DNA from 3 places in the Streptomyces sp. NPDC018610 genome. Region 3 is predicted to be linked to each of the others. Evidence: predicted binding sites of a transcription regulator. Region 3 holds the regulator's gene; each other region holds the start of a gene.
The links. The regulator HrcA, encoded in region 3, represses chaperone genes, less so after heat shock. The targets are predictions, from matches to a motif close to TTNGCACTCNGNNNNNCNGAGTGCNAA.
Positions count from the first base shown of each region.

Region 1: groES (co-chaperone GroES) is a predicted target of HrcA. The motif match lies at 7,325-7,351, and genes of this name have one in related genera.
Region 2: groL (chaperonin GroEL) is a predicted target of HrcA. The motif match lies at 7,109-7,135, and genes of this name have one in related genera.

Region 1 covers NZ_JBISAL010000007.1:160,520-169,955, reverse strand. Annotated here, with positions in the region: gene ACH5A8_RS19315 (carbohydrate ABC transporter permease) at 1-249, opposite strand, end outside; gene ACH5A8_RS19310 (ABC transporter substrate-binding protein) at 246-1,556, opposite strand; gene ACH5A8_RS19305 (LacI family DNA-binding transcriptional regulator) at 1,700-2,728, shown strand; gene ACH5A8_RS19300 (MscL family protein) at 2,790-3,218, opposite strand; gene ACH5A8_RS19295 (methyltransferase domain-containing protein) at 3,434-4,648, opposite strand; gene ACH5A8_RS19290 (polysaccharide deacetylase family protein) at 4,935-5,861, shown strand; gene ACH5A8_RS19285 (polysaccharide deacetylase family protein) at 5,858-6,727, shown strand; gene ACH5A8_RS19280 (hypothetical protein) at 6,788-7,099, shown strand; gene groES (co-chaperone GroES) at 7,498-7,806, shown strand; gene groL (chaperonin GroEL) at 7,950-9,436, shown strand, end outside.
Region 2 covers NZ_JBISAL010000006.1:116,306-125,741, reverse strand. Annotated here, with positions in the region: gene ACH5A8_RS17060 (MurR/RpiR family transcriptional regulator) at 1-222, shown strand, start outside; gene murQ (N-acetylmuramic acid 6-phosphate etherase) at 484-1,419, shown strand; gene ACH5A8_RS17050 (hypothetical protein) at 1,543-2,118, shown strand; gene ACH5A8_RS17045 (MFS transporter) at 2,188-3,657, opposite strand; gene ACH5A8_RS17040 (NADH:flavin oxidoreductase) at 3,973-5,127, opposite strand; gene groL (chaperonin GroEL) at 5,325-6,947, opposite strand; gene ACH5A8_RS17030 (cold-shock protein) at 7,423-7,626, opposite strand; gene ACH5A8_RS17025 (MoaD/ThiS family protein) at 8,056-8,331, opposite strand; gene thrC (threonine synthase) at 8,328-9,436, opposite strand, start outside.
Region 3 covers NZ_JBISAL010000001.1:750,971-760,406, reverse strand. Annotated here, with positions in the region: gene ACH5A8_RS03405 (DUF3097 domain-containing protein) at 15-869, opposite strand; gene ACH5A8_RS03400 (MBL fold metallo-hydrolase) at 901-1,632, opposite strand; gene hrcA (heat-inducible transcriptional repressor HrcA) at 1,770-2,786, shown strand; gene dnaJ (molecular chaperone DnaJ) at 2,787-3,920, shown strand; gene ACH5A8_RS03385 (nitronate monooxygenase) at 4,020-5,111, shown strand; gene ACH5A8_RS03380 (16S rRNA (uracil(1498)-N(3))-methyltransferase) at 5,108-5,866, shown strand; gene ACH5A8_RS03375 (VOC family protein) at 6,033-6,425, shown strand; gene ACH5A8_RS03370 (hypothetical protein) at 6,367-6,753, opposite strand; gene ACH5A8_RS03365 (S41 family peptidase) at 6,854-9,436, shown strand, end outside.

The sequences.
Region 1 (9,436 bases), on a different contig from region 3:
GGTCACCGTCAGCGACTGGGTCAGGCGCGGGTCGTGGATCAGCTTCTGCCAGTTGGCGAGGCCGACCGGCTGTGGATCGCCGAGGCCGTTCCACTTGGTGAAGGACAGGTAGAACGCCAGCGCCATGGGAGCGACGGCGAAGAACGCGAAGAACAGGACGCCGGGCAGGGCCCAGGCGGCGTGCGGACGCCCGGTCCGCGTGCCGCTGCCGGGCCTGCCCTTGGTCCGGGTGGTGACCGACGAACTCACTTCAGCCCCTTGAGCGCGGCCACGAACCTGGTCGGCGTCGACTTGCCCACGAACAGCTTGTTGATCTCGGTCAGCATCGGCGTCTGCCAGCTCGGGTCGACCGCCTGGTCCCAGCTCAGGGTGAACGCCGGGGCCTGCTGCACCATCTGGTACTGGAACTTGGCGAACTCCGGGTTGGGGGAGGAGTCCAGCAGGTTGGCGGCGATGGTGGTGGTCGGGACGTCGCCGTTGGCGATCAGGTCCTTGGTGTACGTCTCGGAGGCGCAGTCGCGCAGGAAGGCGATGGCCGCGTCCTTGTTGGAGACGCGGGCGTTCACGGACCAGTAGTTGTTGGGGTTGCCGACGACGTTGCGTATGTCGCCGGCGCCGCCGTCGAACTTCGGGAAGGCGCACCAGCCCACGTCCTTCTTGGCGAAGTCCGGGAAGATGCCGAGCAGCGTGGAGAACTCCCAGGAGCCCATCAGGTGCATGGCCGCCTTGCCCTTGGCGAAGGCCGCGGACGCGCCGTGGTTGTTGTACGACACCGAGCTGTAGCCCTTGCCGAAGGCGCCGTCGTCGATGAGCTGCTCGACCGTTTGGGCGGCCTTGAGGACGGCCGGGTCGCCCCAGCCGGAGGCGTCGCCGTCCTTGATCCGGGCGAAGACCGCCGGACCGCCGATGCGGTCGACCAGATACTCCAGCCACATCAGCTCGGGCCAGACGTCGGCGCCGCCGAGCGCGAAGGGGGTGATGTTCGCCTTCTTCAGCTTGGCGTTGATGTCGAGCAGCTGGTCCCAGCTGGTGGGCGGCTGCAGCTTGTGCTCGGCGAACAGCGTCTTGTTGTAGAAGAGGACCACCGGCTGCGTGCCGCGCATCGGGACGCCGTAGGTCTTGCCCTTCAGCCCGCCCGAGGCGAGGACGGTGGGCAGGAAGCCGTCCTTGAGGACCGCGTCGGACTGGATGATGTCGGTCAGGTCGATCAGCTGGTCGGCCTCCTGGTACGCCTTGATCGAGCCGCCGCCCCAGTTGAAGAAGACGTCGGGGGCGTTGGGCGAGCCCATCGCCGTGCGCAGCTTGGCCGGGTAGTCGGAGGCGGGGATCTTCTGCAGCTTCACCTCCCCCTTGGCCTTCTTGGCGGCCGCGGAGGAGTTGAACCGCTTGACCTGCTGGGCCTGGATCTTCGCCGCGTCGTCGCCGTACACCATCGCCGTGATGGTGCCGCCGCCCGAACCGCCGGAACCGCTGCCGGATCCGCAGGCGGTGAGCGCGGCCGCCGAGGCGAAGGTGGCGCCGGCGCCGAGGAACCAGCGCCTGCTGTAGGACTCCATGTGACGGCACCTCTCACAGAAGTTCGCTCGGGAGGGACTCTTCGCCCGGACCCGAATGTTTCGGATGCTACTTCGAATGTTCCGGGAACGTAAGACGTGCGAGGGGGTTCGTCAAGGGGTCGCGCAGAGATACGATCGCGACCATGAAACCGACGAAGCCCGCAGGAACGCGCACCGCCACCCTCGCTGAGATCGCCCGCGAGGCCGGGGTGTCAGCTCCGACTGTTTCGAAGGTGCTGAACGGGCGTGCGGACGTCGCTCCCGGGACCCGCAGCCGGGTCGAGGAGCTGCTGCGCGCCCACGGCTACCGGCGCCGCCGCGCCGAGGCGACCCGCTCGCCGCTGATCGACGTCGTCTTCCACGAGCTGGAGAGCGCCTGGGCGATGGAGGTCATCCGCGGTGTGGAGAACGTGGCGCGGGAGGCGGGCCTGAGCGTGGTGCTCTCCGAGAGCGCCGGCCGGCTGATCCCCGGCCGCAGCTGGGCCGACCAGGTCGCCGCCCGCCGTCCGCACGGCGTGGTCCTCGTGCTGTCCGGGCTCGACGAGTCCCAGCGGGCGCTGCTGACCAGCCGATCCATCCCGTTCGTCGTGATGGACCCGGCCGGCGACCCGGGCACCGACGTGCCCTCCATCGGCGCGACCAACTGGCAGGGCGGGCTCGCCGCCACCCGGCACCTGATCGAGCTGGGTCACACCCGGATCGGCGCGATCAGCGGGCCCTCGCGGATGATGTGCAGCCGCGCCCGCGTCGACGGCTACCGGGCGGCGCTGGAGACGGCGGGGCTGCCGGTGGACCCGTCGGTGATCCTGGCGGGCGACTTCCACCACGAGGCCGGCTACCGGCTGGGGCTGAAGCTGCTGCGCCGCGAGGACCGGCCGACCGCCGTCTTCGCGGGCAACGACCTCCAGGCCCTCGGCCTCTACGAGGCGGCGCGCGAGCTGGGGCTGCGCATCCCGGAGGACCTGAGCGTGGTCGGCTTCGACGACCTGCCGGTGGCGCGCTGGGTGGGGCCTCCGCTGACGACCGTACGCCAGCCGCTGACGGAGATGGCGGAGGCGGCGGCGAAGCTGGTGCTGGATCTGGGGCGCGAGGACGAGTCCCCGGTGGCGACCCGGGTGGAGCTGGCGACGAGCCTGGTCGTGCGCAGCAGCACGGCGGCGCCGGCCCGGTGAGGGACGGGGCGGCTTCCGCGTCGACCGGGGCGTCTTCGAAAGTTTCGAAGACGGGACCGGATCAGACCAGGGCGGGCTGTGCGCTGCCGCAGTGACGGCACTTGGCGGCGGCCTCGGGCAGGTCCTTCGAGAGACAGGCCGGGCAGGTCTTGAGGGGGCCGTCCTCCTCGAAGACCGTCACGCCCCTGCGGCTCTGGACGTGCTTGTACGGCACGACGATCAGGAAGTACACGACCGCCATGAACACGATGAAGTAGATCAGCGCGGAGATGAACGCGCCGATGTCCAGATAGGTCGCGGTGTTGCCGGGCCGGCCGAGCTGCCAGCCCAGTCCCGGCGACGCGTTGCCCTGGGCTCGGGCGATGATCGGGTTGATCACGGAGTCGGTGAAGGCCTTGATCAGCGTGCTGAACGCCAGGGCCACGATCAGGCCGACGGCCACGACGATGACATCGCCGCGCATCAGGAAGTTCTTGAAGCCCCGCAGCATGGTTCTCCTCGCCTCCGCTCGACACGGTCAGTCTCGGCGCGTCGGGCGGGGGACGCATGCGGGGCGGGTCCGAGTGGGGGCCTCAGAGCTGCGAACAGAAGTGGGCCCCGGCGGGCGGCGCCCGGCACGCGCGATCGCAAGGCGCCGGACACCGCCCGCTGATCGGAACCCACTTTTGTTCGCAGCTCTCAAGGGCCGGGGCTCCGCGGGCGGCCTCACCCGGCCGGGTGGCCCAGGAGCATCGTCGGGGCGCCGGCGACCCGGGTGAGGAAAACGGTCACGGCGGCCCGGCCGTGCGGCTTCGGCAGCACTTTGCGGCGCAGTTCCTCCGGTTCGACCGCCGAGCCCCGCTTCTTGACCGTCAGCACGCCGATCTCCCGCTCGCGCAGCAGCGCCTTCAGCTTCTTCACGTTGAAGGGGAGCCGGTCGGTGATCTCGTAGGCGGTGGCGTACGGGGTGGGGCGCAGCTCGTCGGCGGTCACGTAGGCGATCGTCTCGTCGAGGAGGCCGCCGTCGAGTTCCTCGGCGACCTCGGCGACCAGGTGGGCGCGGACGACGGCGCCGTCGGGCTCGTACAGGTACCGTCCGAGCGGACGTACCTGGGGGTCCGGGAGGCCGCGCCCGCGCAGGGTGCGGGGGCCGGGCAGCAGCGTCGCCCGGACCAGGCCCGGCTCGGTGCCGAACCACAGCACCGCCTCCTTCACGTCCCCGCCGTCGGAGATCCACTCGGCCTCGGCCTGCGGCGGGAGCGCCTCGTGGGGGATGCCGGGGGCGATCTTCAGGGCGGCGCGCGGCGCGCCGAGGGCGGTGTCGACGGCCCAGGACAGCGGGGGCGAGTAGGCCTCCGGATCGAAGATCCGGCCGCGGCCGCCCCGACGGGCCGGGTCGACGAAGACCGCGTCGTACGGCGACGGGTCCACCTCCGTCACGTCCGCCTCCCGCACCTCGACGAGGTCCGCGAGCCCGAGTTCATCGGCGTTCGCCCGCGCCGCGGCGGCCGTCAGCGGGTCCCGGTCCACGGCGAGGACCCGGATCCCGGCGCGGGCCAGCGCGATCGCGTCGCCACCGATGCCGCAGCACAGGTCGGCGACCGAGGTCACGCCCAGTTCCCGCAGCCGTGCCGCGCGGTACGCGGCCACGCTCGACCGGGTGGACTGCTCGACCCCGTTCGGCGTGAAGAACATCCGCCGCGCGTCCGCCTCCCCGAACTTCGCCGCCGCCCGCTGCCGCAGCCGGGCCTGGCCGAGCGCCGCCGAGACGAGTTCGGCGGGGTGCTCGCGGCGCAGGCGGGTGGCGACGGCGAGTTCGTCGGCGGGGTCGGTGCCGCGCACCTCGTCCAGGAGGGCGCGGCCCTCGGGGGTGAGGAGCGCGGCGAAGGCGTGGAGCGGGGCGGCGGCCTGTGCGTCGTTCACCGGCTCATTGTCCGGCAGCGGGGGAGCGGGCGGCGCCCCGGCCGGAGGGGGAGGCGCCGCCGGGCCCGGCGGGGCGGTCCACGGGCGGGCAGTTCGCGGGCGGCGGGCGGCGGTTCGTGGGTGGTGGGCGGCAGGTGGAAGTCCGCAGGCGGCAGGCAGGCGGCAAGCGGCAGTCCGCAGGTGCGGGCGGCGGTCCGCGGATGGCGGGCGGCAGGCCGGTTCGTTGGGCCGGTCGGTGGAAGGTGCGGCGCGGGCCGCGGTGTCGGCGCGGGATCCGGGCGGTGTCCTGGGAGGATCCGGCGCCATGAGACTAGTAGTACAAACTGATAAAAAGACCATGTATCGACGTGTCGGCGCCCGAGCCGCACTCGCCGTCCTCGCCGTCGCCGCACTCGCCGCGGGCTGCTCGCGGCCGGACACGCCGGTCCGCCCCGCCCAGGGCCAGCAGCTCCTCCAGGCGCCCCCCGCCCGCGCCCTCGACTCCTACGCGACCCGCCTGCACGCCTCCTATACCGCGCGGGTCGCCGCGGCCAAGCGCTGGGGCCTGGCGCGGGTGCCGCTCACACCCCCCGCGCCCCCCGCCGTGAAACCGAGGATCACCGCCCGCCCGGGCTTCGAGGTGGACCACCAGGAGGACTGGAACCTGCCCCCGGTCTTCACCACCGTCCCCACCGAGGACAAGGTCGTCTTCCTCACCATCGACGACGGCGCGGAGAAGGACCCCGAGTTCCTGCGCATGATGAGCGAGCTGAAGATCCCGTACACGGCGTTCCTCAGCGACTACCTGATCAAGGACGACTACGGCTACTTCCGCAAGATGCGCGACGCCGGGGTCACCCTCGACAACCACACCCTGCACCACCCGTACCTGCCGGGCCTGTCCTACGAGGACCAGCGGCACGAGATCTGCGACATGCAGGACATCATGCGGAAGCAGTTCGGCAGGCGCCCGGCCGTCGTGCGCTTCCCCTACGGCAACTACAACCAGGACTCCCTGGTCGCCGCCAAGTCCTGCGGCATCAAGTACGCGCCGATCTGGAACGAGGAGGTCTACGTCGACCACTGGGAGTTCCGCGAGGACGACCAGCGGATGCGCCGGGGCGACATCGTCCTCACCCACTTCCGGGGACGCGACGAGTGGAACGGCACCATGGCCGACGACATGCGCCGGTTCCTGAACCACGTGACGGCCGAGGGGTTCGCGGTGGCCCGGCTGGAGGACTACCTGTGAGACCGCCGCGCCGGCCGGGGACGGGACCGGGGGCGCGGCGCGCCGTCGCGACGCTGCTCGCGGCCGCGCTGCCGCTGCTCCTGGCCGGCTGCGCGCCGTCCGTCGACCCGATCGAGCGGCTGGGCCGCAAGGCGGCGCAGCGGGTGCGGCCCGCGAGCCCGGCCGCCGAACAGCCCTACCGCCGCTGGGGCCTGGACGCCCCGCCGGCCGAGCCGCCGCGCCCGCCGGACCGCCGCCCGGCGTCCGCCACCGCGGCGGCCACCGCAGGAGCGTCCGCGCTCCCTCCGGTGGTGGACCACGCCGACACCGCGGACCGCGTCGTCTTCCTCACCTACGACGACGAGGCCGAGCGGGACCCGCAGTTCGTCGCCATGGTCCGCGAACTGCGGCTGCCGGTCAGCCTGTTCCTCACTGACAGCGTCGTCGGACCGGGGTACGGGCACTTCGCCCGCCTGCTGTCCGTCGGCGCGGACCTGCAGAACCACACCCTCGACCACCCCTCACTGCGCGGCCTGCCCTACGCCGGACAGCGCGCCGAGATCTGCGGACAGCGCGACAAGCTGCACGCCCGCTTCGGCGTCCGCCCCCGCCTGTTCCGGCCGCCCTACGGCGCCTACGACACCACGACCCTGCGCGCCGCCGCCCACTGCCAAGTGTCGGCGGTCGTCCTGTGGCGCGCCGCGCTGACCGCGACCGGCCTGCGCTTCACCCACGGCCCTCACGCGCTGCGCCCCGGCGACATCGTCCTCGTCGCCTCGGACGACGACGACCTGAACGGCCCGGGCCTGCGCGAGCGCACCACCCGGCTGCTGCGCGAGATCGAGGCCGAGGGGCTGACGGTGGGGCGGCTGCGGGACTACCTCTGAGGCGTCGACCAGCCGGTCGGAGGGGGGAGTGGCGGGGAAGCGGTCGCGGTGGTGCGTGTCGTGCCAGGCCCCGAGCGCGGCGCCCGCGACCAGCACGGCGAGCGCCAGTTGCACCGCGCCGGTGAACCGGGACCCGCCGCGCACGAGCAGGACCCCGGTCGTCGCGGCCGCCAGCGCCAGGGCGCCGTACAGCGCCACCGGGACCAGGTCGCCCGGCGGCGGCCCGGCGGGTCCGCCGCCCGGAGCCTCCACCCGGCCCAGCCCCCGCACGGCGAGCACGATGACGACCAGCAGCCCGGCCGTCACGTCCGCCACCAGGACGAGCAGCAGCAGAAGCCCACCGGTGACCGCGACCGAGGCAGGGGAACGTGACCGCATGAACCTACGGTCGTACAAACGCGGACGCCGGGGAAGGGGGCGGGGCGCTCGCATCCACGCGCCGGCGCGGACAGCCCGTCCGGCGCTCGCGCGCGAGGCCGTTCGGGCCGGAGCGGGGATCCGGGGCGGCGGCCCCCGGGGAGAGGCCGCTCCAGGGCACGGCGACTTCGTACGCACGTACGACAAAAGGCGGCCCACATCCCGACGCGCCGCGAGCAATTGGCACTCCGCTTGACCGAGTGCTAACGACGGTCATAGTCTCAGGTCTGGCACTCCCCCCTGGAGAGTGCCAACAAAGCGACGGGCAGGTCCGGCACCCGCGACGACGGATCGACCTGGTCGCCACCTCAGACAGTTAACCCCGTGAGATCTCCGAAGGGGGAGGTCGGATCGTGACGACCGCCAGCTCCAAGGTTGCCATCAAGCCGCTCGAGGACCGCATCGTGGTCCAGCCGCTCGACGCCGAGCAGACCACGGCTTCGGGCCTGGTCATTCCGGACACCGCCAAGGAGAAGCCCCAGGAGGGCGTCGTCCTGGCCGTGGGCCCGGGCCGCTTCGAGGACGGCAACCGTCTTCCGCTCGACGTCCAGGTCGGCGACGTCGTGCTCTACAGCAAGTACGGCGGCACCGAGGTGAAGTACAACAACGAGGAGTACCTCGTTCTCTCGGCCCGCGACGTGCTCGCGATCATCGAGAAGTAAGAGGTTCTCGGGGACATCCCCGGAAACCCTCACCTCAGCATTCTGCTGTGAGCTGCGCCCCTGGCCCCCGCGACCGATAAGAAGCCGGGCGCCCGGGGCGCGGCTTTTTTCACCCTAGATTTCGGAAGAGGGCTCCCGCTGCCATGGCGAAGATCCTGAAGTTCGACGAGGACGCCCGTCGCGCCCTCGAGCGCGGCGTCAACAAGCTTGCCGACACGGTGAAGGTGACGATCGGTCCGAAGGGCCGCAACGTCGTCATCGACAAGAAGTTCGGCGCCCCGACCATCACCAACGACGGCGTCACCATCGCCCGCGAGGTCGAGATCGAGGACCCGTACGAGAACCTCGGCGCCCAGCTGGTGAAGGAGGTGGCGACCAAGACCAACGACATCGCGGGTGACGGCACCACCACCGCCACCGTGCTCGCCCAGGCGCTGGTGCGCGAGGGCCTGAAGAACGTCGCCGCCGGCGCCTCCCCGGCGCTGCTGAAGAAGGGCATCGACGCGGCCGTCGCCGCCGTCTCCGAGGACCTGCTCGCCTCGGCCCGCCCGATCGACGAGAAGTCCGACATCGCCGCCGTGGCCGCGCTGTCCGCCCAGGACCAGCAGGTCGGCGAGCTCATCGCCGAGGCGATGGACAAGGTCGGCAAGGACGGTGTCATCACCGTCGAGGAGTCCAACACCTTCGGTCTGGAGCTGGACTTCACCGAGGGCATGGCCTTCGACAAGGGCTACCTGTCCCCGTACTTCGTCACCGACCAGGAGCGTATGGAGGCCGTCCTCGACGACCCGTACATCCTGATCAACCAGGGCAAGATCTCCTCGATCGCGGACCTGCTCCCGCTGCTCGAGAAGATCATCCAGACCAACGCCTCGAAGCCGCTGCTGATCATCGCCGAGGACGTCGAGGGCGAGGCCCTGTCGACCCTGGTGGTCAACAAGATCCGCGGCACCTTCAACGCCACCGCGGTGAAGGCCCCCGGCTTCGGCGACCGCCGCAAGGCGATGCTCCAGGACATGGCGATCCTCACCGGCGCCACGGTCATCTCCGAGGAGGTCGGCCTCAAGCTCGACCAGGTCGGCCTGGACGTGCTGGGCTCCGCCCGCCGCGTCACGGTCACCAAGGACGACACCACGATCGTCGACGGCGCCGGAAACAAGGCGGACGTCGAGGGCCGCGTCGCCCAGATCAAGGCCGAGATCGAGAACACGGACTCCGACTGGGACCGCGAGAAGCTCCAGGAGCGCCTCGCGAAGCTGGCCGGCGGCGTGTGCGTGATCAAGGTCGGCGCCGCCACCGAGGTGGAGCTGAAGGAGAAGAAGCACCGTCTGGAGGACGCCATCTCCGCGACCCGCGCCGCGGTCGAGGAGGGCATCGTCTCCGGTGGCGGTTCCGCTCTGGTCCACGCCGTGAAGGTCCTCGAGGGCAACCTCGACAAGACCGGCGACGAGGCCACCGGTGTCTCCGTCGTCCGCCGCGCCGCCGTCGAGCCGCTGCGCTGGATCGCCGAGAACGCCGGCCTCGAGGGCTACGTCATCGTCTCCAAGGTGGCCGAGCTGGAGAAGGGCAGCGGCTACAACGCCGCCACCGGCGAGTACGGCGACCTGGTCAAGGCCGGCGTCATCGACCC
Region 2 (9,436 bases), on a different contig from region 3:
GTCACCCAGTACGCCGATCACGTCCTGACCACCTCCACGGCCCGCGAGAGCGAGCTGCGCCCGGCGGCGATGTCCTCCCGCACCAGTCAACTGCTGGTCGTGGACTGCCTGTTCGTGGGCGTGGCGCAGCGGACCTACGAGACGGCGGCGCCGGCCCTGGCGGCCTCCTACGAGGCGCTGGCCCACCGGCACAGCCCCCGGGGCACGGACCGGCGCTCGTAGCGGGGCGCCGGGAGGCTCCCGAGGCGCGCACCGCCCGGGCCGAACACCGCCCCGGGCGGGCGCGGTCCGGGGACGGGCCGTCCCGGCGGGCGGCGTCCGGGGCGAGGCCGTCCCGGGCGGGCGCCGCCGGTCGTCGTTCCCGTCCGGGTTCCCGCCCCCCGCGCATCCCCTTCCGCACCCGCGGCCCCACCCGCAGCACGACCCCCGCACCCGCACCCGTACCCGTACCGCATCGTCATCGCACGAAGAGAGCCGTCCCTCATGACCTCCACGCCCCACTACCGTGAGCTGCGTACCGAGCTGGAGACGCTGACGACCGAGGCGTTCCGCCCCGAGCTGGCCGAGATCGACCGGCTGCCCACCCTGGACATCGCCCGGCTGATGAACGCCGAGGACACCACCGTGCCGCGTGCGGTGGCCGAACGGCTGCCGCAGATCGCCGCCGCGATCGACGCGGTGACCGGGCGGATGGCACGCGGCGGCCGGCTGATCTACGCGGGCGCGGGCACCGCCGGCCGGCTGGGGGTGCTGGACGCCTCCGAGTGCCCGCCGACCTTCAACACCGACCCCTCACAGGTCGTCGGCCTGATCGCGGGCGGCCCGGGGGCGATGGTGACCTCGGTCGAGGGCGCGGAGGACTCCCGGGAGCTGGCGGTCGAGGCGCTGGACGCCCTCGGGCTCACCCCGGACGACACGGTGGTCGGCGTCTCCGCCTCGGGCCGCACCCCCTACGCCGTCGGCGCGGTCGAGCACGCCCGCCGGCTGGGCGCCCTGACCATCGGCCTGTCCTGCAACGCCGGCAGTGCGCTGGCCGCCGCCGCCGAGCACGGGATCGAGGTGGTCGTCGGCCCCGAGCTGCTGACCGGCTCGACCCGTCTGAAGGCCGGCACGGCGCAGAAGCTGGTCCTGAACATGATCTCGACGCTCACGATGATCCGCCTGGGCAAGACGTACGGGAACCTGATGGTCGACGTACGGGCGTCGAACGAGAAGCTGCGCGCCCGCTCCCGCCGGATCGTCGCCCTCGCCACCGGCGCGCCGGACGAGGAGATCGAACGGGCCCTGACGGCCGCGAACGGAGAGGTGAAGAACGCCATCCTGATCCTCCTGGCCGAGGTGGACGCCCCGACCGCCGCCCGCCTGCTGGCCGCGTCGGCCGGCCACCTGCGCACGGCCCTCACCCGCGCCGGGGCCTGACGGCGGGAGGAGGGTCCGGCCCCGCGCCGCGACCGACGACGGGGAGGAGGATCCGGGTTGGACCGGATCCTCCTTTCCGGGCCGGACCGGCGACCGCCCCGGCGGGCCTACGCTGGGAGGACCATGAACCACGCCCAGCTCACCGCCCTCGGACGCGCCCTCCGGCTCCTCGGCGAGCACGGGGAGGCGCTGACCGCCGACACCCCCGACGCCCGACTGCACGAGGTGAAGGGCGACCTGCGGCGCGCCCTGGACCTGCTGGAGGAGAGCGTCAGCACGGCCGCCGCGGCCACCCGCTGCCCCGAACACCCGAACGGGCCCGTCGACGCGAGCGCCCCCGACCTGTGCCTGCTGTGCGAGACCCGGCGGCGCGCCGCCCGCCGCCGGGAGGTCGACGGACCGTCCTACGCCCGGCCGGGCGCCGAACCGGCCACCGCGCCGTCCCGCTACGGGGTGCGCGAGGACCGGCCGCAGCCCCAGCAGCGCTGGCTGCCGGAGCTGTGGAACGGGCGGGAGTGGCAGCTGTGCGGAACCCCGCGCCGGGACCGGCGCGAGGCCGAGCTGTTCATCGCCGCCCAGCGCCGGGCGCCGCGCGCCGCGATGGCCTACCGGCTCGTGCACGAGTTCACCGACTACGAGGTCGTACGGGTCTGGGGCAGCCCCGTACGCGTCGACATCGAGCCGCTCGGGAACGCGTGACCCCGGCGAAGGCGGGGCGCCCGGCGCGAGCGGTGCGCCGGGCGGAGGCCGTACTCCCCGCGGGGTGTCCTACGCCTTGACCGCCGGCTTCTCCCGCTCGCCCGTCGCGACCGGACCGCCCGCCGCCGCGACCCGCTGGCGTGGGATGAACGAGGCGATGACGAAGCCGAGCAGCGCGGCGCCCGCGCCGAGCGCCAGGACCGTGCGGAAGCCGTTCTCCGACGGCAGGGCGTAGGCGCCGAACTCCGTCGTCATGTGGGCGAGCACCACGCCGGCCACCGCGCTGGCGGTGGAGGTGCCGATGGAGCGCATCAGGGTGTTGAGGCTGTTGGCAGCGCCGGTCTCGGAGGCGGGCACCGCGCCCATGATGAGCGTGGGCATCGCGCCGTAGGTGAAGCCGATGCCGGCGCCGATCACGCAGGACGCCAGGACGAAGTGCCAGACCTGGTCCATGAGGGCGATGTTGAGCCCGTAGCCCGCCGCCACGATCAGCGCGCCGATCATCAGCGTCACCTTGGGGCCGCGGGTGCGGGAGACGGCCGCGGAGACCGGGGCCACGGCCATCATGACCAGGCCGGAGGGGGCCATGACCAGGCCGGAGACGAGCAGCGACTTGCCGAGGCCGTAGCCGGTCGGCGCGGGCAGCTGGAGCAGCTGCGGGATCACCAGGGACATCGAGAACATCGCGAAGCCGATCGCGATGGAGGCGAGGTTGGTCACCAGCACCTGGCGGCGCGCCGTGGTGCGCAGGTCCACCAGCGGGGCCTCGACGCGCAGTTCGAAGAAGCCCCAGGCGACCAGGACGACGACCGCCGTCGCGAACAGGCCGAGGGTGGTGCCGCTGCCCCAGCCCCAGTCGGCGCCCTTGGAGATCGCCAGCAGGAGGCACATCAGGCCCGCCGCCATGCCGACCGCGCCCACGGCGTCGAAGCGCCCGCCCGAGCGCACCTTCGACTCGGGTACGAGGGTCATCACCAGGGCCGCCGCCACGACGCCCAGGGCCGCCGAGGCCCAGAACAGCACGTGCCAGTCGAAGTTCTCGGCGATGATCGCGGCGGCGGGCAGTCCGAGGGCGCCGCCGACGCCGAGCGAGGCGCTCATCATCGCGGTCGCCGAGCCCAGCCGCTCGGCGGGCAGCTCGTCGCGCATGATGCTGATGCCGAGGGGGATCACGCCGGAGGCGAGGCCCTGGAGGGCGCGGCCGACGATCATCGGCACGAGGGTGTCGCTCAGCGCGGCGGTGGCCGAGCCGATCACCAGCATGGCGAGGCTGACCAGGAGCATGCGGCGCTTGCCGTACATGTCGCCGAGGCGGCCCATGACCGGGGTGGCGACGGCGGCGGCGAGCAGCGTGGCGGTGACGACCCAGGCGGTGTCCGACGCCGAGGCGTTCAGGAGCTTGGGCAGCTCCGCGACGATGGGGATGACCAGGGTCTGCATCAGCGAGACCACGATGCCGCCGAAGGCCAGGACGGCCACGATGGCGTTGGGTCTGGGCAGGGCCTCGGCCGCGGTGGGCCGGGCGGGGGCGTCGGACATGAGGGCTACTCCGTGACAGGGGTACTTGACTCAAGCAACCATAATTGGATTTGATTGACTTAAGCAAGCGAAATCCGGTCAGGAGCCCGCCCAGATTCCGCATCCGAGGCGGCGCTCGCTCCCGGCCCCGCTGATACGCAGAGGCGGGCGCCCCCGGCCCCGCTGCCACGCAGAGGCAGGCGCCCCCGGCCCGCGGGGACAGGGAAGGCGGGCGCCCCCGGTCCTTCGGGACACCCGCCTCCGCAGCGCTCCCCGCCCCGCCCGGCGGAGCGAGCCCGCCGGGCGGGCTCGCTCCGCCGGGCGGACGGGCGGCGCTCAGCTGAGCGTGGTCAGCGAGGCCGCGTCGTACGGCTTCAGGTCGTCGAAGCGGTCCGAGAGGACCTTCGCCGCCCACTCGGGGTCCTGGAGCAGGGCGCGGCCCACGGCGACCATGTCGAACTCGTCGCGCTCCATGCGGTCCAGCAGGTTGTCCAGGGTGCCGAGGGCCGCGCCCTCGCCCAGGAAGGCCTTGATGAAGTCGCCGTCGAGGCCGACCGAGCCGACGGTGATGACCTGCTTGCCGGTGAGCTTCTTCGTCCAGCCCGCGAGGTTGAGGTCCGAACCCTCGAACTCGGGCAGCCAGTAGCGGCGGGTGGAGGCGTGGAAAACGTCCACGCCGGCCTCGGCGATCGGGGCGAGGATCGCCTCCAGCTCCGCGGGCGTCTCGGCGAGACGGGCGTCGTAGGCGTCCTGCTTCCACTGCGAGAAGCGGAAGATGACCGGGAAGCCGGGCGAGACGGCCGCGCGCACCGCCGCGACCAGTTCCGCGACGAACCGGGTCCGGGCCACCGGGTCGCCGCCGTAGGCGTCCGTGCGGCGGTTGGTGCCTGCCCACAGGAACTGGTCGAGCAGGTACCCGTGGGCGCCGTGGAGCTCCACACCGTCGAAGCCGATGCGCTCCGCGGCGGCGGCCGACTCGGCGAACGCGGCGATGACGTCGTCGATGTCGCCCTGGGTCATCGCCTTGCCGGTGCCCTCGACGCCGTCGGTGCGCACCCCGGACGGACCGACGGGCGGGGCGTCCGCGAACGGCGGCCGGCCCGGCTTGCGGACCATGCCGATGTGCCACAGCTGCGGCACGATCGTGCCGCCCGCCGCGTGCACGGCGTCGGCGACCTTCGCCCAGCCCGCGAGCTGCTCCGCGCCGTGGAACCGCGGCACCCGGGTGCTCTCGCCGGCCGAGTCGTGGCCCACGTACGTGCCCTCGGTGATGATCAGCCCCACACCGGCGGCGGCACGGCGGGCGTAGTACGACAGCACGTCCTCGCCCGGGACGCCGCCCGGGGAGAACATGCGGGTCATCGGGGCCATCGCGATGCGGTTGGGCACGGTCAGACCGTTCAGCGTGACGGGCCGGGCGAGGACCCGGGCCGCGCGGGAGGACGGCTCGGAGGCGGGACCGGGGGCGGGCTCGGACGTGGTGACGCTCATGTGGGGGCTCCTGTGCGGGACTCGGTGATACCCATTGGTATGTGCATGCGCATGCAGTCTGACACCGAAGCCCGCCCCGGTATTCCGCCGACGCCGCGAAGTGACCCGGAACACGCCCGAGGGCGGCATCCCCTGTCGTGACTGACAGGGGATGCCGCCCTCGGTGTGCGACGGACGGGTCCGATCCTCGGGGAGGATCAGAAGTCCATGTCACCGCCCGGCATGCCGCCGCCGGCCGGCGCGGCGGCCTTCTCCGGCTTGTCGGCGATGACGGCCTCGGTGGTGAGGAACAGCGCGGCGATCGACGCGGCGTTCTGCAGCGCGGAGCGCGTGACCTTCGCCGGGTCGATGATGCCCTCGGCGATCATGTCGACGTACTCGCCGGTCGCGGCGTTCAGGCCGTGGCCGACCGTCAGGTTGCGCACCTTCTCGACGACGACGCCACCCTCGAGACCACCGTTGACGGCGATCTGCTTGAGCGGGGCCTCCAGCGCGAGCTTCACGGCGTTGGCGCCGGTCGCCTCGTCACCCTCGAGCTCCAGCTTCTCGAACACCTGGGAGGCCTGCAGCAGGGCCACGCCACCACCGGCGACGATGCCCTCCTCGACGGCCGCCTTGGCGTTGCGCACGGCGTCCTCGATGCGGTGCTTGCGCTCCTTGAGCTCCACCTCGGTGGCGGCGCCGGCCTTGATGACCGCGACACCGCCGGCGAGCTTCGCCAGGCGCTCCTGCAGCTTCTCGCGGTCGTAGTCGGAGTCGCTGTTCTCGATCTCGGCGCGGATCTGGTTCACGCGGCCGCCCACCTGCTCGGAGGAGCCGGCGCCGTCGACGATGGTGGTCTCGTCCTTGGTGATGACCACCTTGCGGGCCTTGCCCAGCAGGTCGAGGGTGGCGTTCTCCAGCTTGAGGCCGACCTCCTCGGAGATGACCTCGCCGCCCGTGAGGATGGCGATGTCGCCGAGCATGGCCTTGCGGCGGTCGCCGAAGCCCGGGGCCTTGACGGCGACGGACTTGAAGGTGCCGCGGATCTTGTTGACGACCAGGGTCGACAGGGCCTCGCCCTCGACGTCCTCGGCGATGATCAGCAGCGGCTTGCCCGACTGCATGACCTTCTCCAGGAGCGGGAGCAGGTCCTTGACCGAGGAGATCTTGGAGTTGGCGATGAGGATGTACGGGTCCTCGAGCACCGCCTCCATGCGCTCCATGTCGGTCGCGAAGTAGGCGGAGATGTAGCCCTTGTCGAAGCGCATGCCCTCGGTGAGCTCGAGCTCCAGACCGAAGGTCTGCGACTCCTCGACGGTGATGACGCCTTCCTTGCCGACCTTGTCCATGGCCTCGGCGATCAGCTCGCCGATCTGGGTGTCGGCGGCGGAGATGGAGGCGGTGGAGGCGATCTGCTCCTTGGTCTCGACCTCCTTGGCCTGGTCGAGCAGGGCGGCGGAGACGGCCTCGACGGCCTTCTCGATACCGCGCTTGAGGGCCATCGGGTTGGCACCGGCGGCCACGTTGCGCAGGCCCTCGCGGACCAGCGCCTGGGCGAGGACGGTGGCGGTGGTCGTACCGTCGCCGGCGACGTCGTCCGTCTTCTTGGCGACTTCCTTGACCAGCTCGGCGCCGATCTTCTCGTACGGGTCCTCGAGCTCGATCTCCTTGGCGATGGAGACACCGTCGTTGGTGATCGTGGGAGCGCCCCACTTCTTCTCGAGGACGACGTTGCGGCCCTTGGGGCCGAGGGTCACCTTGACGGCGTCCGCGAGCTGGTTCATGCCGCGCTCGAGGCCTCGCCGCGCCTCCTCGTCGAACGCGATGATCTTGGCCATGTGAAGTGGTCCCTCCAGGACTGGGGGTGATTCCTTCGGACCGCGCCCGCGCCCGCGACGGACGGCTCGCGCGCCTCGTGGTTCCTTGCCCCACCCGGCCCGCGGGCCTCACCGACCCGGTCCTCGTTGTCACTCTCACCTTCAGAGTGCTAACGCAATGATTAGCACTCGACCCCCGAGAGTGCAAGCGTCCGCGAAGCGGACTCGATGAGGGGCGGCGGTCGGGCGACGGGTGGGCGCAAGCGTCCGCGGAGCGGACTCGATGAGGGGCGGCGGTCGGGCGACGGGTGGGCGCAAGCGTCCGCGAAGCGGACTCGATGAGGGGCGGCGGTCGGGCGACGGCGGTCCGCGACCACACGCCCCCGCCGGGCGCCGACCGCCCGCGCCGGCCGCACTGGGCGCGCGCACGCCGAAGGGCCCGCACCCCCGGTGGAGATGCGGGCCCTTCGAAGAACGCTTGCGGTGGTCGCGCGATTCAGGCCGTCACGCGGACCATGTCGGCCTGCGGACCCTTCTGGCCCTGCGAGATCTCGAACTCGACCCGCTGACCCTCTTCCAGCGAGCGGTAGCCGTCCATCTGGATCGCGCTGTAGTGGACGAAGACGTCCGCACCACCGTCGACCGCGATGAAGCCGTACCCCTTCTCCGCGTTGAACCACTTGACGGTGCCCTGAGCCATGCCTAACTCCCCTATTACTGGCCCTTGCACGGATCCACACTTCGCGGATCCGGGTCAGACCTCACCCCCCGTGGACGGGGGCGTGCGCCGGAACGCGTCGACCGCGGCTGAATGTATCTGTCCAACTGCCGTCTGCAACAGGTCAATCGGACGAGAAATCTGGACGGGAGCGGTCCGGAATGTGGTGAGAATTCATCTGGATTCAGGGCAAGTCGGGCCCGGCAAACAAGACAAATGCCGTGAAACGCGCACGCACTTTGGCTACTTCTCATCGGCGTGCGGCAGGAAAACAGGGCTTCCTGATCCACTGATCAGGAGCGCGTTCCCCAACTCTACCGCGCTCAATCACACAGAACTGCCCCCTCCGCTTCTCTCACGGAGGGGGCAGTTCCACAAACGCCGGGTAACCGGGATTACCCGCGGTAAGACTCAGCCGCCGGCGACCGCCGGGATGATGGACACGCCGGCGCCGTCCGGGGTGACCGTCTGCAGGCCCTGCTCGAAGCGGACGTCGTCGTCGTTGACGTAGACGTTCACGAAGCGGCGCAGCTTGCCCTGGTCGTCCAGGACGCGCGCGGAGATGCCCGCGTGGTTCTTCTCCAGGTCGGCGATGACGTCGGCGAGGGTCGCGCCGTCGGCGCTCACCTCGGCCTGGCCGCCGGTGTAGGTGCGCAGGATGGTGGGGATGCGAACGGTCACGCTCATGATGCGAGGCCAGCCTCTCGGAAGGAGTCCAGGGTCGGGCGGATGGTCGCGGTGAGGCCCGTGCCCGCCACCGCGTCCAGGGTCTTCAGTCCGTCGCCGGTGTTGAGGACGACGGTGGTCTTCGCCGGGTCGAGGAGGCCGGCCTCGACCAGCTTCCTCGTCACGCCGACCGTCACGCCGCCCGCCGTCTCGGCGAAGATGCCCTCGGTGCGGGCGAGCAGCTTGATCGCGTCCACGACCTGCTCGTCCGTCACGTCCTCCACCGCGCCGCCGGTGCGCCGGGTGATGTCCAGGACGTAGGGGCCGTCGGCCGGGTTGCCGATCGCCAGGGACTTGGCGATGGTGTTCGGCTTCTGCGGCCGCACCACGTCGTGGCCGGCCTTGAAGGCGGTGGACACCGGCGAGCAGCCCTCGGCCTGCGCACCGAAGATCTTGTACGGCTTGTCCGCGACCAGGCCGAGCTCGACCAGCTCCCGCAGCCCCTTGTCGATCTTGGTGAGCTGCGAGCCGGAGGCGATCGGGACGACGATCTGGTCCGGCAGCTCCCAGCCGAGCTGCTCACAGATCTCGTACGCCAGCGTCTTGGAGCCCTCGGCGTAGTACGGCCGCAGGTTGACGTTGACGAAGCCCCAGCCCTCACCGGCCGGGTCGCCGATCAGCTCGGAGCAGAAGCGGTTCACGTCGTCGTAGTTGCCCTCGATGCCGACGAGTTCGCCGCCGTAGACCGCCGCCATGACGACCTTGCCCTGCTCCAGGTCGTGCGGGATGAACACGCAGGAGCGGAAGCCGGCGCGGGCCGCGGCGGCGCCGACGGCGCCGGCCAGGTTGCCGGTGGAGGAGCAGGACAGGGTGGTGAAGCCGAAGGCGCGGGCGGCCTCCAGGGCCTGGGCGACGACGCGGTCCTTGAAGGAGTGCGTCGGGTTGCCGGAGTCGTCCTTGACGAACAGCTTGCCGGTCTCGACGCCGAGTGCGGCGGCGAGGCGGTCGGCCTGGACGAGCTTGGTCCAGCCGGGGTTGATGTTCGGCTTGCCGGCCACGTCGGCGGGGACGGGCAGCAGGGGGGCGTAGCGCCAGATGTTCGCGGGTCCCGCCTCGATGCGCTTGC
Region 3 (9,436 bases):
CAGGGGCGACTGGGTCACACGGTCACGAAGTCGATCAGCTGTTCCACCCTGCCCAGCAGCTCGGGCTCCAGGTCCCGGTAGGACCGCACCCTCGACAGGATGTGCTGCCAGGCGGCCCCCGTGTGGGGCGGCCAGCCCAGAGCCCGGCAGACGCCCGTCTTCCAGTCCTGCCCCCGCGGCACCCGCGGCCACGCCGCGATCCCCACCGACGACGGCTTCACGGCCTCCCAGACGTCGATGTAGGGGTGCCCGACGACCAGCGCGTGCTCGCTCGTGACCGACTCGGCGATCCGCCACTCCTTGGACCCCGGCACCAGATGGTCCACCAGGACCCCCAGCCGCGCGTCCGGCCCCGGCGCGAACTCCGCGACGATCGACGGCAGGTCGTCCACGCCCTCCAGGTACTCCACGACCACCCCCTCGATGCGCAGGTCGTCGCCCCAGACCTTCTCCACCAGCTCGGCGTCGTGCCGGCCCTCCACGTAGATGCGCCCGGCGCGGGCCACGCGGGCGCGTGCGCCGGGCACGGCGACCGAACCGGACGCCGTACGGGTGGGCCGTACCGGTCCGGAGGACGGCTTGACCAGCGTCACCGTACGGCCCTCCAGCAGGAAACCGCCGGGCTGGAGCGGGAAGACGCGGTGCTTGCCGAAGCGGTCCTCCAGGGTCACCGTGCCGGCCTCGCAGCCGATCACCGCCCCGCAGAAGCCGGTGGCCGGCTCCTCCACGACCAGACCCGGCTCGGCCGCGATCTCCGGCACGGCCTTCGGCTTCTTCCACGGGGGAGTCAGGTCGGCCGAGTACGAACGAGGGCGCGGGCCCGAAGGGCCCTCGTCGGAAGGGCGGCGGCGGGAGACGGGTGGGCGCATTCGAGTGACGATAGGAGAAGTCCGCGGCCGATCAGGGCGACACGCCGAAGCGTCGCGCCAGGGCGTCGCGCTGGGCCCGGACGAAGTCCGCGTCCACCACCGCCCCGTGCCCGGGGACGTACACGGCGTCGGCCCCGCCCAGCTCCAGCAGCCGGTCCAGCGCGGCGGGCCACCCGGACGGCACGGCGTCGGGGCCGGCCTGCGGCTCGCCGGACTCCTCGACCAGGTCGCCGCAGAACACCACCGGCCGCCCGCCCGGCACCAGCACCGCGAGGTCGTGCGCGGTGTGGCCCGGGCCGACGTTCGCGAGCAGCGCCTCGCGGCCGCCGCCCAGCGGCAGGGCCAGCCGGTCGCGTACCTCGTGGCCGGGCCGTACCAGGGCCGCCGCCGCCTCGTCGGCCGCCCGGGCGTCCAGCCCGTGGCGCACCGCGTCCTCGCGCAGCTCCGCCCGCCCGCCCTCGTCGTCGTGGACGGCGTGGGCGCCCCCGGCGGCGTAGATCTCGGCGTCCGGGAAGGCGGCGGCGCCGAAGACGTGGTCGAAGTGCGGGTGCGTCAGCGCGAGAAGTGTCACATCCCCGCCCGCCAGCCGTGCCGTCTGCTCCCGCAGCCGCGCGCCCTCCGCCAGCCCGGAGCCGGCGTCCACGAGCAGCGCGGAGCTCTCCCCGGCGACCAGTCCCACCGTGCAGTCCCAGCCCGGCAGCCGGATGCGGCCCACCCCGTCGGCCAACCGCTCCCAGCCCAGCTCTTCCCAAGTCACCGTCATGCCCCGAAGCTAGCCTTGCCGGGGACCGGCCTTGCTCCGGACGCACCCGACAGCCGTACACTGGGCGGGGGAGAGCTGGCACTCGTATGCGCCGAGTGCCAGGCGGGAGCCGAGGGACGACTCTGGAGGTGTGCGCGATGCTCAGCGAGCGAAGGCTTCAGGTGCTGCGCGCCATCGTCCAGGACTACGTCGGCACCGAGGAGCCGGTCGGCTCCAAGGCCCTCACCGAGCGGCACAGCCTCGGCGTCTCGCCGGCCACGGTCCGCAACGACATGGCGGCCCTGGAGGACGAGGGCTACATCGCCCAGCCGCACACCAGCGCCGGCCGCATCCCCACCGACAAGGGGTACCGCCTCTTCGTCGACAAGCTGGCCGGGGTCAAGCCGATGACCGCGCCCGAGCGGCGCGCCATCCAGAACTTCCTCGACGGCGCCGTCGACCTCGACGACGTCGTGGCCCGCACGGTGCGGCTGCTCGCGCAGCTCACCCGGCAGGTCGCGGTGGTGCAGTACCCGTCCCTGACCCGTTCGACCGTGCGGCACGTGGAGCTGCTGTCGCTCGCGCCCGCGCGGGTGATGCTCGTGCTGATCACGGACACGGGGCGGGTCGAGCAGCGGATGATCGACTGCCCGGCCCCGTTCGGGGAGACCTCGCTCGCGGACCTGCGGGCCCGGCTGAACAGCCGGGTCGCCGGCCGCCGCTTCACGGACGTGCCGCAGCTGGTGGAGGACCTGGCCGACGGCTTCGACCCCGAGGACCGCGGCACGGTCTCGACGGTGCTGTCCACGCTCCTGGAGACCCTCGTCGAGGAGAACGAGGAGCGGCTGATGATCGGCGGCACCGCCAACCTCACTCGCTTCGGACACGACTTCCCCCTCACCATCCGGCCCGTGCTGGAGGCGCTGGAGGAACAGGTCGTCCTGCTGAAGCTGCTCGGTGAGACGCAGGATCCGGGCATGACCGTGCGCATCGGTCACGAGAACGCCTACGAAGGACTCAACTCCACGTCCGTCGTGTCGGTGGGCTACGGTTCGGGCGGCGAGGCAGTGGCCAAGCTCGGCGTGGTCGGACCGACCCGCATGGACTACCCGGGAACGATGGGAGCGGTACGCGCAGTGGCACGGTACGTCGGACAGATCCTGGCGGAGTCGTAAGTGGCCACGGACTACTACGCCGTTCTCGGCGTGCGCCGCGACGCGTCGCAGGATGAGATCAAGAAGGCGTTCCGGCGGCTCGCGCGCGAGCTGCACCCGGACGTCAACCCCGATCCGAAGACCCAGGAGCGGTTCAAGGAGATCAACGCCGCTTACGAGGTGCTGTCGGATCCGCAGAAGAAGCAGGTCTACGACCTCGGCGGCGACCCGCTGTCGCAGTCCGGCGGCGGCGCCGGCGGCTTCGGGGCCGGGTCGTTCGGCAACTTCTCCGACATCATGGACGCGTTCTTCGGCACGGCGTCGCAGCGCGGGCCGCGCTCGCGCACCCGCCGGGGCCAGGACGCGATGATCCGGCTCGAGGTCGAGCTGGACGAGGCGGCCTTCGGCACGACGAAGGACATCCAGGTCGACACGGCCGTCGTCTGCAACACGTGCAACGGCGAGGGCGCGGCCCCGGGCACCACCGCCCAGACCTGTGACATGTGCCGCGGCCGCGGCGAGGTCTCGCAGGTCACCCGGTCCTTCCTGGGCCAGGTCATGACCTCCCGGCCCTGCCCCCAGTGCCAGGGCTTCGGCACGGTGGTGCCGACCCCGTGCCCCGAGTGCGCGGGCGACGGCCGCATCCGCGCCCGCCGCACCCTCACGGTGAAGATCCCGGCGGGTGTGGACAACGGCACGCGGATCCAGCTCGCGGGCGAGGGCGAGGTCGGCCCCGGCGGCGGTCCCGCCGGCGACCTGTACGTCGAGATCCACGAGCTGCCGCACCCGACCTTCCAGCGGCGCGGCGACGACCTGCACTGCACGGTCACCATCCCGATGACCGCGGCGGCCCTCGGCACCAAGGTGCCGCTGGAGACGCTGGACGGCATGGAGGAGGTCGACATCCGGCCGGGCACCCAGTCCGGCCAGTCGATCCCGCTGCACGGCCGGGGCGTCACGCACCTGCGCGGCGGCGGCCGGGGCGACCTGATCGTCCACGTCGAGGTCCAGACCCCGACCAAGCTCGACCCGGAGCAGGAGCGCCTGCTGCGCGAGCTGTCCAAGCTGCGCGGCGAGGAACGCCCGCAGGGCCAGTTCCAGCCGGGTCAGCAGGGGCTGTTCTCGCGGTTGAAGGACGCGTTCAACGGGCGCTGAGGGCCGGTCCGCCCCTGCGGGACGACATGGGTTGCCCTCGGCATATGCCGGTGGACGCCCGGATTCGGAGCCGTGCGGAGGACGTGACACCATGCGGTCATGTCCTCCGCATTGTCCGCGCTGACCGATCTCTTTCCTCATCCGATCGTGCAGGCCCCGATGGCGGGCGGTCCCTCCGGCCCACAACTCGCCGCCGCGGTGTCCGAGGCCGGCGGGCTCGGCTTCCTCGCCGCCGGGTACAAGACCGCGGACGGCATGTACCAGGAGATCAAGCAGGTGCGCGGGCTGACCGGCCGTCCCTTCGGGGTGAACGTGTTCATGCCCCAGCCCGAGCACGCGGAGTCCGGCGCCGTCGACCTGTACGCCCAGCAGCTGGCCGGTGAGGCCGCCTGGTACGGGACCGAGCTGGGTGAGCCGGACCGCGCGCGCGACGACGGCTACGACATCAAGATCGCCGCGCTCCTCGACGACCCGGTCCCGGTCGTCTCCTTCCACTTCGGCGTCCCCACCCGTGAGGTGGTCGACTCCCTGCACCGCGCCGGCACCTTCGCCCTGGTCACCGCGACCACCGCCGAGGAGGCCCTCGCGGTGGAGCGGTCCGGCGCGGACGCGGTGATCGCCCAGGGCGTGGAGGCCGGCGGCCACCAGGGCACCCACCGCGACCAGCCGGAGAACGACGGCGCGGGCATCGGCGTGCTCTCCCTCGTCGCCCGGATCCGCGAGGCGGTGGGCCTCCCGATCGTCGCGGCCGGCGGCATCATGCGCGGCAGCCAGATCGCCGCCGTCCTCGCCGCCGGCGCGAGCGCCGCCCAGCTGGGCACGGCGTTCCTCGCCACCCCCGAGTCCGGCGCGCACCCGCTGCACAAGCAGGCCCTGACCGATCCGCTCTTCGGGTACACCGAGCTGACCCGCGCCTTCTCGGGCCGGCCCGCCCGCGGCCTGGTCAACCGCTTCGTGCGCGAACACGGCCGGTACGCCCCGGCCGCCTACCCGGAGGTCCACCACCTCACCGCCCCGCTGCGCAAGGCCGCCGCCGCGGCGGGCGACCCGCAGGGCATGGCGCTGTGGGCCGGACAGGGCCACCGGATGGCCCGCGACCTGCCCGCCGGACAGCTGGTGGGCGTACTCGCGGCGGAACTCGAAGCGGCGACGGCGGCCCTGCCGGGTCACCGGACGGGAGGTGCGCGATGACCGCGCCGGTGTTCGTGATCGACTCGTTCGAGCGGGCCGACCGCTGGGGCGGGGAATACGTCCTCGACGGCCCCGAGGGGCGGCACGCGGTCTCCGTGAAGCGGCTGCGGCCCGGCGAGGACGTGGTCCTCACCGACGGGCGCGGACGCTGGTCGGAAGGCGTCGTCAAGGCCGCCGAGGGCAAGGACCGCCTGGTGATCACGGACCTGGAGTCCATCTCCGAGGAACCGCCCGAGCAGCCCCGCATCACCGTCGTGCAGGCCCTGCCCAAGGGCGACCGTGGCGAACTCGCCGTGGAGACCATGACCGAGGTCGGCGTCGACGCGATCGTGCCCTGGCAGGCAGCCCGCTGCATCACCCAGTGGAAGGGCGACCGCGGGCTGAAGGCGCTCGGCAAGTGGCGGGCCACCGCGCGCGAGGCCGGCAAGCAGTCGCGCCGGGTCCGCTTCCCGGAGGTCGCGGAGGCTGCGACGACCAAGCAGGTCGCCGCGCTGCTGGCGCGGGCCGACTTCGCCGCCGTGCTGCACTCCGACTTCGAGTACGGCAGCGAACCCCTCGCCACCGTCGAGCTCCCCGCCGAGGGTGAGATCGTGCTGGTGGTGGGCCCCGAAGGGGGCGTCTCCTCGGACGAGTTGGAGCAGTTCCGCCAGGCGGGGGCCCGGGCATGCGTCCTCGGACGCTCCGTGCTGCGCACCTCGACCGCGGGAACGGCCGCCGCCGCCCTCCTGCTGGGCAGGTCCGGCCGCTGGTCCTGACCGGGGCCCGCCGTCCGGGCCCGTGGGCCGTCCGGACCCGTGGGCCGTAAGATCCGTAGGGCGTAAGGCCGACAGCCGTAGGACACGTCGGCTGTGGAGATCTGGTAGGCCGTCAAGAATTGTGGACCGCAAGGCTCGTAAGCCGTTCAGAACCACAGGGGGAATCGTGGAACTCGCTCAAGTCCGCTTGCTCGTCACCGACTTCGCCGCCTGCTACCGCTTCTACGCCGACGTCCTCGGCCTGAAGCCGCAGGCGGGCGCGGAGCGGGGGCCGTACGAGAAGTTCAGCCCGGCCACCGGGTCGGCGGGCATCGCCCTGCAGGACCGGGCGATGATGGCCGAGATCCTCGGCGAGCTGGGCGACGCGGTCAACGGGCACCGCTCACTGGTGGTGCTGCGCGTGGACGACCTCGACGCGTACTGCGCCGGGATCACCGCCCGCGGCGCCACCCTGCTGCACGGCCCGGCGCCCATGACGGACCGGATGCGCGTGGCCCATCTCAAGGACCCGGAGGGCAATCTGGTGGAACTCCAGGAGTGGCTGCTGCTGCGCACCTGACGGCCACGGCGGGCAGCAGCTCCCAGCCGTCCAGCTCGGCGCCCGGCCACGCGCGCTCCCGGAGCTCGTCGACGAAGGCCCGTACGACACCGGGTCGGTGGAGATTCACCGTGTTGCCGTGCTCGTCGCCGACCAGCCCCGAGTGCCAGTAGGCACCCTCGACCACCCGGCCCGGTCCGGCCCGGAACACGACAAGGGTGCGGGCCCCCTCCCGGTACAGCGTCAGCACCTCCTGGCAGGGGCCGTCGGCGGCGTGCCGGTGCCGGACGCTCCAGCGGTGGACGCCGCCGTCCACGACGAGCCGCCTGAGCCGGCGTTCACTGCGCATCCGCCCAGAGTACGGGCCCGGTCCGGCGGCCGCGGGGCGCCGCGTGAAGCAGGCGAAACGCCCCCTGTTCGCGGCCGCCGCCGCTGCGTAGGGTGATCAGGTGACTCAGTCCGCATCGCCTGCCTATCTCCGGTTTCCGCATCCGCACGGCGAGTTGGTCGCCTTCACCGCCGAGGACGACGTGTGGCTCGCCCCGCTGGACGGCGGCAGAGCCTGGCGGGTCAGCGCCGACAACGTGCCGGTGAACCACCCCCGCATCTCGCCCGACGGCTCCACCGTCGCCTGGACCTCCACCCGCGACGGCGCGCCCGAGGCGCACATCGCCCCGGTGGACGGCGGGCCCGCCAGACGCCTGACGCACTGGGGGAGCTGGCGCACCCAGGTGCGCGGCTGGACCCCCGAGGGACAGGTCCTCGCGATCAGCACCCAGGGCCAGGCCAGCCTGCGCCGCAGCTGGGCCCGGGCCGTCCCGCTGGACGGCGGACCGGCCGCCACCCTGCCGTACGGGCCGGTCGGCGACGTCGCCCACGGCCCGCACACCGTGCTGCTGTCGGCCCCGATGGGCCGCGAGGCGGCCTGGTGGAAGCGGTACCGGGGCGGCACCGCGGGCAAGCTGTGGATCGACCGCGACGGCGACGGGGAGTTCGTCCGGCTGCACGAGGAGCTGGACGGCAACATCGAGTACCCGCAATGGGTGGGCGACCGTATCGCCTTCCTCTCCGACCACGAGGGCACCGGCGCCCTGTACTCCTCCCTCGCCGACGGCTCCGACCTGCGCCGGCACACCCCCCTCGGAGGCTTCTACGCGCGGCACGCCGCCACCGACGGCGCCCGCGTCGTCTACTCCAGCGCGGGCGAACTGTGGCTGCTGGACGATCTCGACGGCGCCGAACCGCGCCGCCTGGACATCCGTCTCGGCGGACCGCGCGTCGACCTCCAGCCCCACCCGGTCAACGCCGCCCGCTGGTTCGGATCCGCCGCCCCCGACCACACCGCGCGCGGCAGCGCGGTCGCCGTGCGCGGCGCCGTCCACTGGGTCACCCACCGGGGCGGCCCCGCCCGCGCCCTGGCCGCCGAGCCGGGCGTACGCAACCGGCGGCCGCGCACCTTCCGGGCCGGCGGCGAGGAATGGGTGGTATGGGTGACCGACGCCGAGGGCGACGACGCCCTCGAGTTCGCGCCCGCCACCGGCGTCGCCCCCGGCGCGACCCCGCGCCGGCTCGCCGCCGGGCAGCTCGGCCGGGTCCTGGAACTGGCCATGGCCCCCGACGGCAGCCGCGCCGCCGTCGCCTCGCACGACGGACGGCTGCTGCTCGTCGAACGCGAGAGCGGCGAGGTCCGCGAGGTCGACCGCAGCGACAACGGCGACGTCTCCGGGATCGTCTTCTCGCCCGACTCCGCCTGGCTCGCCTGGTCCCACCCCGGCCCGCGCCCGCTCAGCCAGCTCCGGCTGGCCAACACCACCGACCTGTCGGTCACCGAGGCCACCCCGCTGCGCTTCCAGGACTACGCCCCCGCCTTCACCCTCGACGGCAAGCACCTCGCCTTCCTCTCCCACCGCTCCTTCGACCCCGTCTACGACGAACACGTCTTCGACCTGGCGTTCGTGGAGAGCTCCCGCCCGTACCTGATCACGCTCGCCGCGACCACCCCCTCCCCGTTCGGCCCGCAGCGGCACGGCCGCGCCTTCGAGGTCTCCGACAAGGAGGAGACCCCGGACAGCGAGGGCGCCCCGGCGACCCGGATCGACCTCGACGGGCTCGCCGACCGCATCGTGCCCTTCCCGGTCGAGGCCGCCCGCTACTCCAACCTGCGCGCCGCCCGCGACGGCGTGCTGTGGCTGCGCCACCCGGTGACCGGCGTGCTCGGCACCGCCCGCGCCACCCCCGACGACCCCGACCCGAAGACCGAGCTGGAGCGCTACGACCTCGCCCAGCAGCGCCTGGAGCACCTCGCCGCCGACGCCGACCACTTCGAGGTCAGCGGCGACGGCAAGCGGATCCTGCTGTGGACGGACGGCAAGCTGAAGGTGGTGCCCAGCGACCGGCGCGCCTCGAACGACGAGGACAGCGACTCGAACATCACCGTCGACCTCGGCCGCGTCCGGCAGAGCGTCGACCCGGCCGCCGAGTGGCGGCAGATGTACGAGGAGACCGGCCGCATCATGCGGGACCACTTCTGGCGGCCGGACATGGGCGGTGTCGACTGGGACGGCGTCCTCGACCGCTACCGGCCCCTCCTGGACCGTCTGGCCACCCATGACGACCTGGTCGACCTGCTGTGGGAGGTGCACGGCGAACTCGGCACCTCGCACGCCTACGTCACGCCGTACGGCGCCTTCGGCAACGGTCCCCGGCAGGGCCTGCTCGGCGCGGACGTCTCCCGGCACGAGGACGGCGCCTGGCGCGTCGACCGCATCCTGCCCTCCGAGACCTCCGACCCCGACGCGCGCAGCCCGCTGGCCGCGCCCGGCGTCGCGGTGCGCGCCGGGGACGCGATCCTCGCGGTCGGCGGCCGGCCCGTCGACCCGGTCACGGGCCCGGCGCCGCTGCTCGTCGGCACGGCCGGCAAACCGGTCGAGCTGACGATCTCGCCGGCCGGCGGGGGAGAGGCGCGGCACGCGGTCGTGGTGCCGCTGGCCGACGAGGAGCCGCTGCGCTACCACGCCTGGGTCGCCGACCGC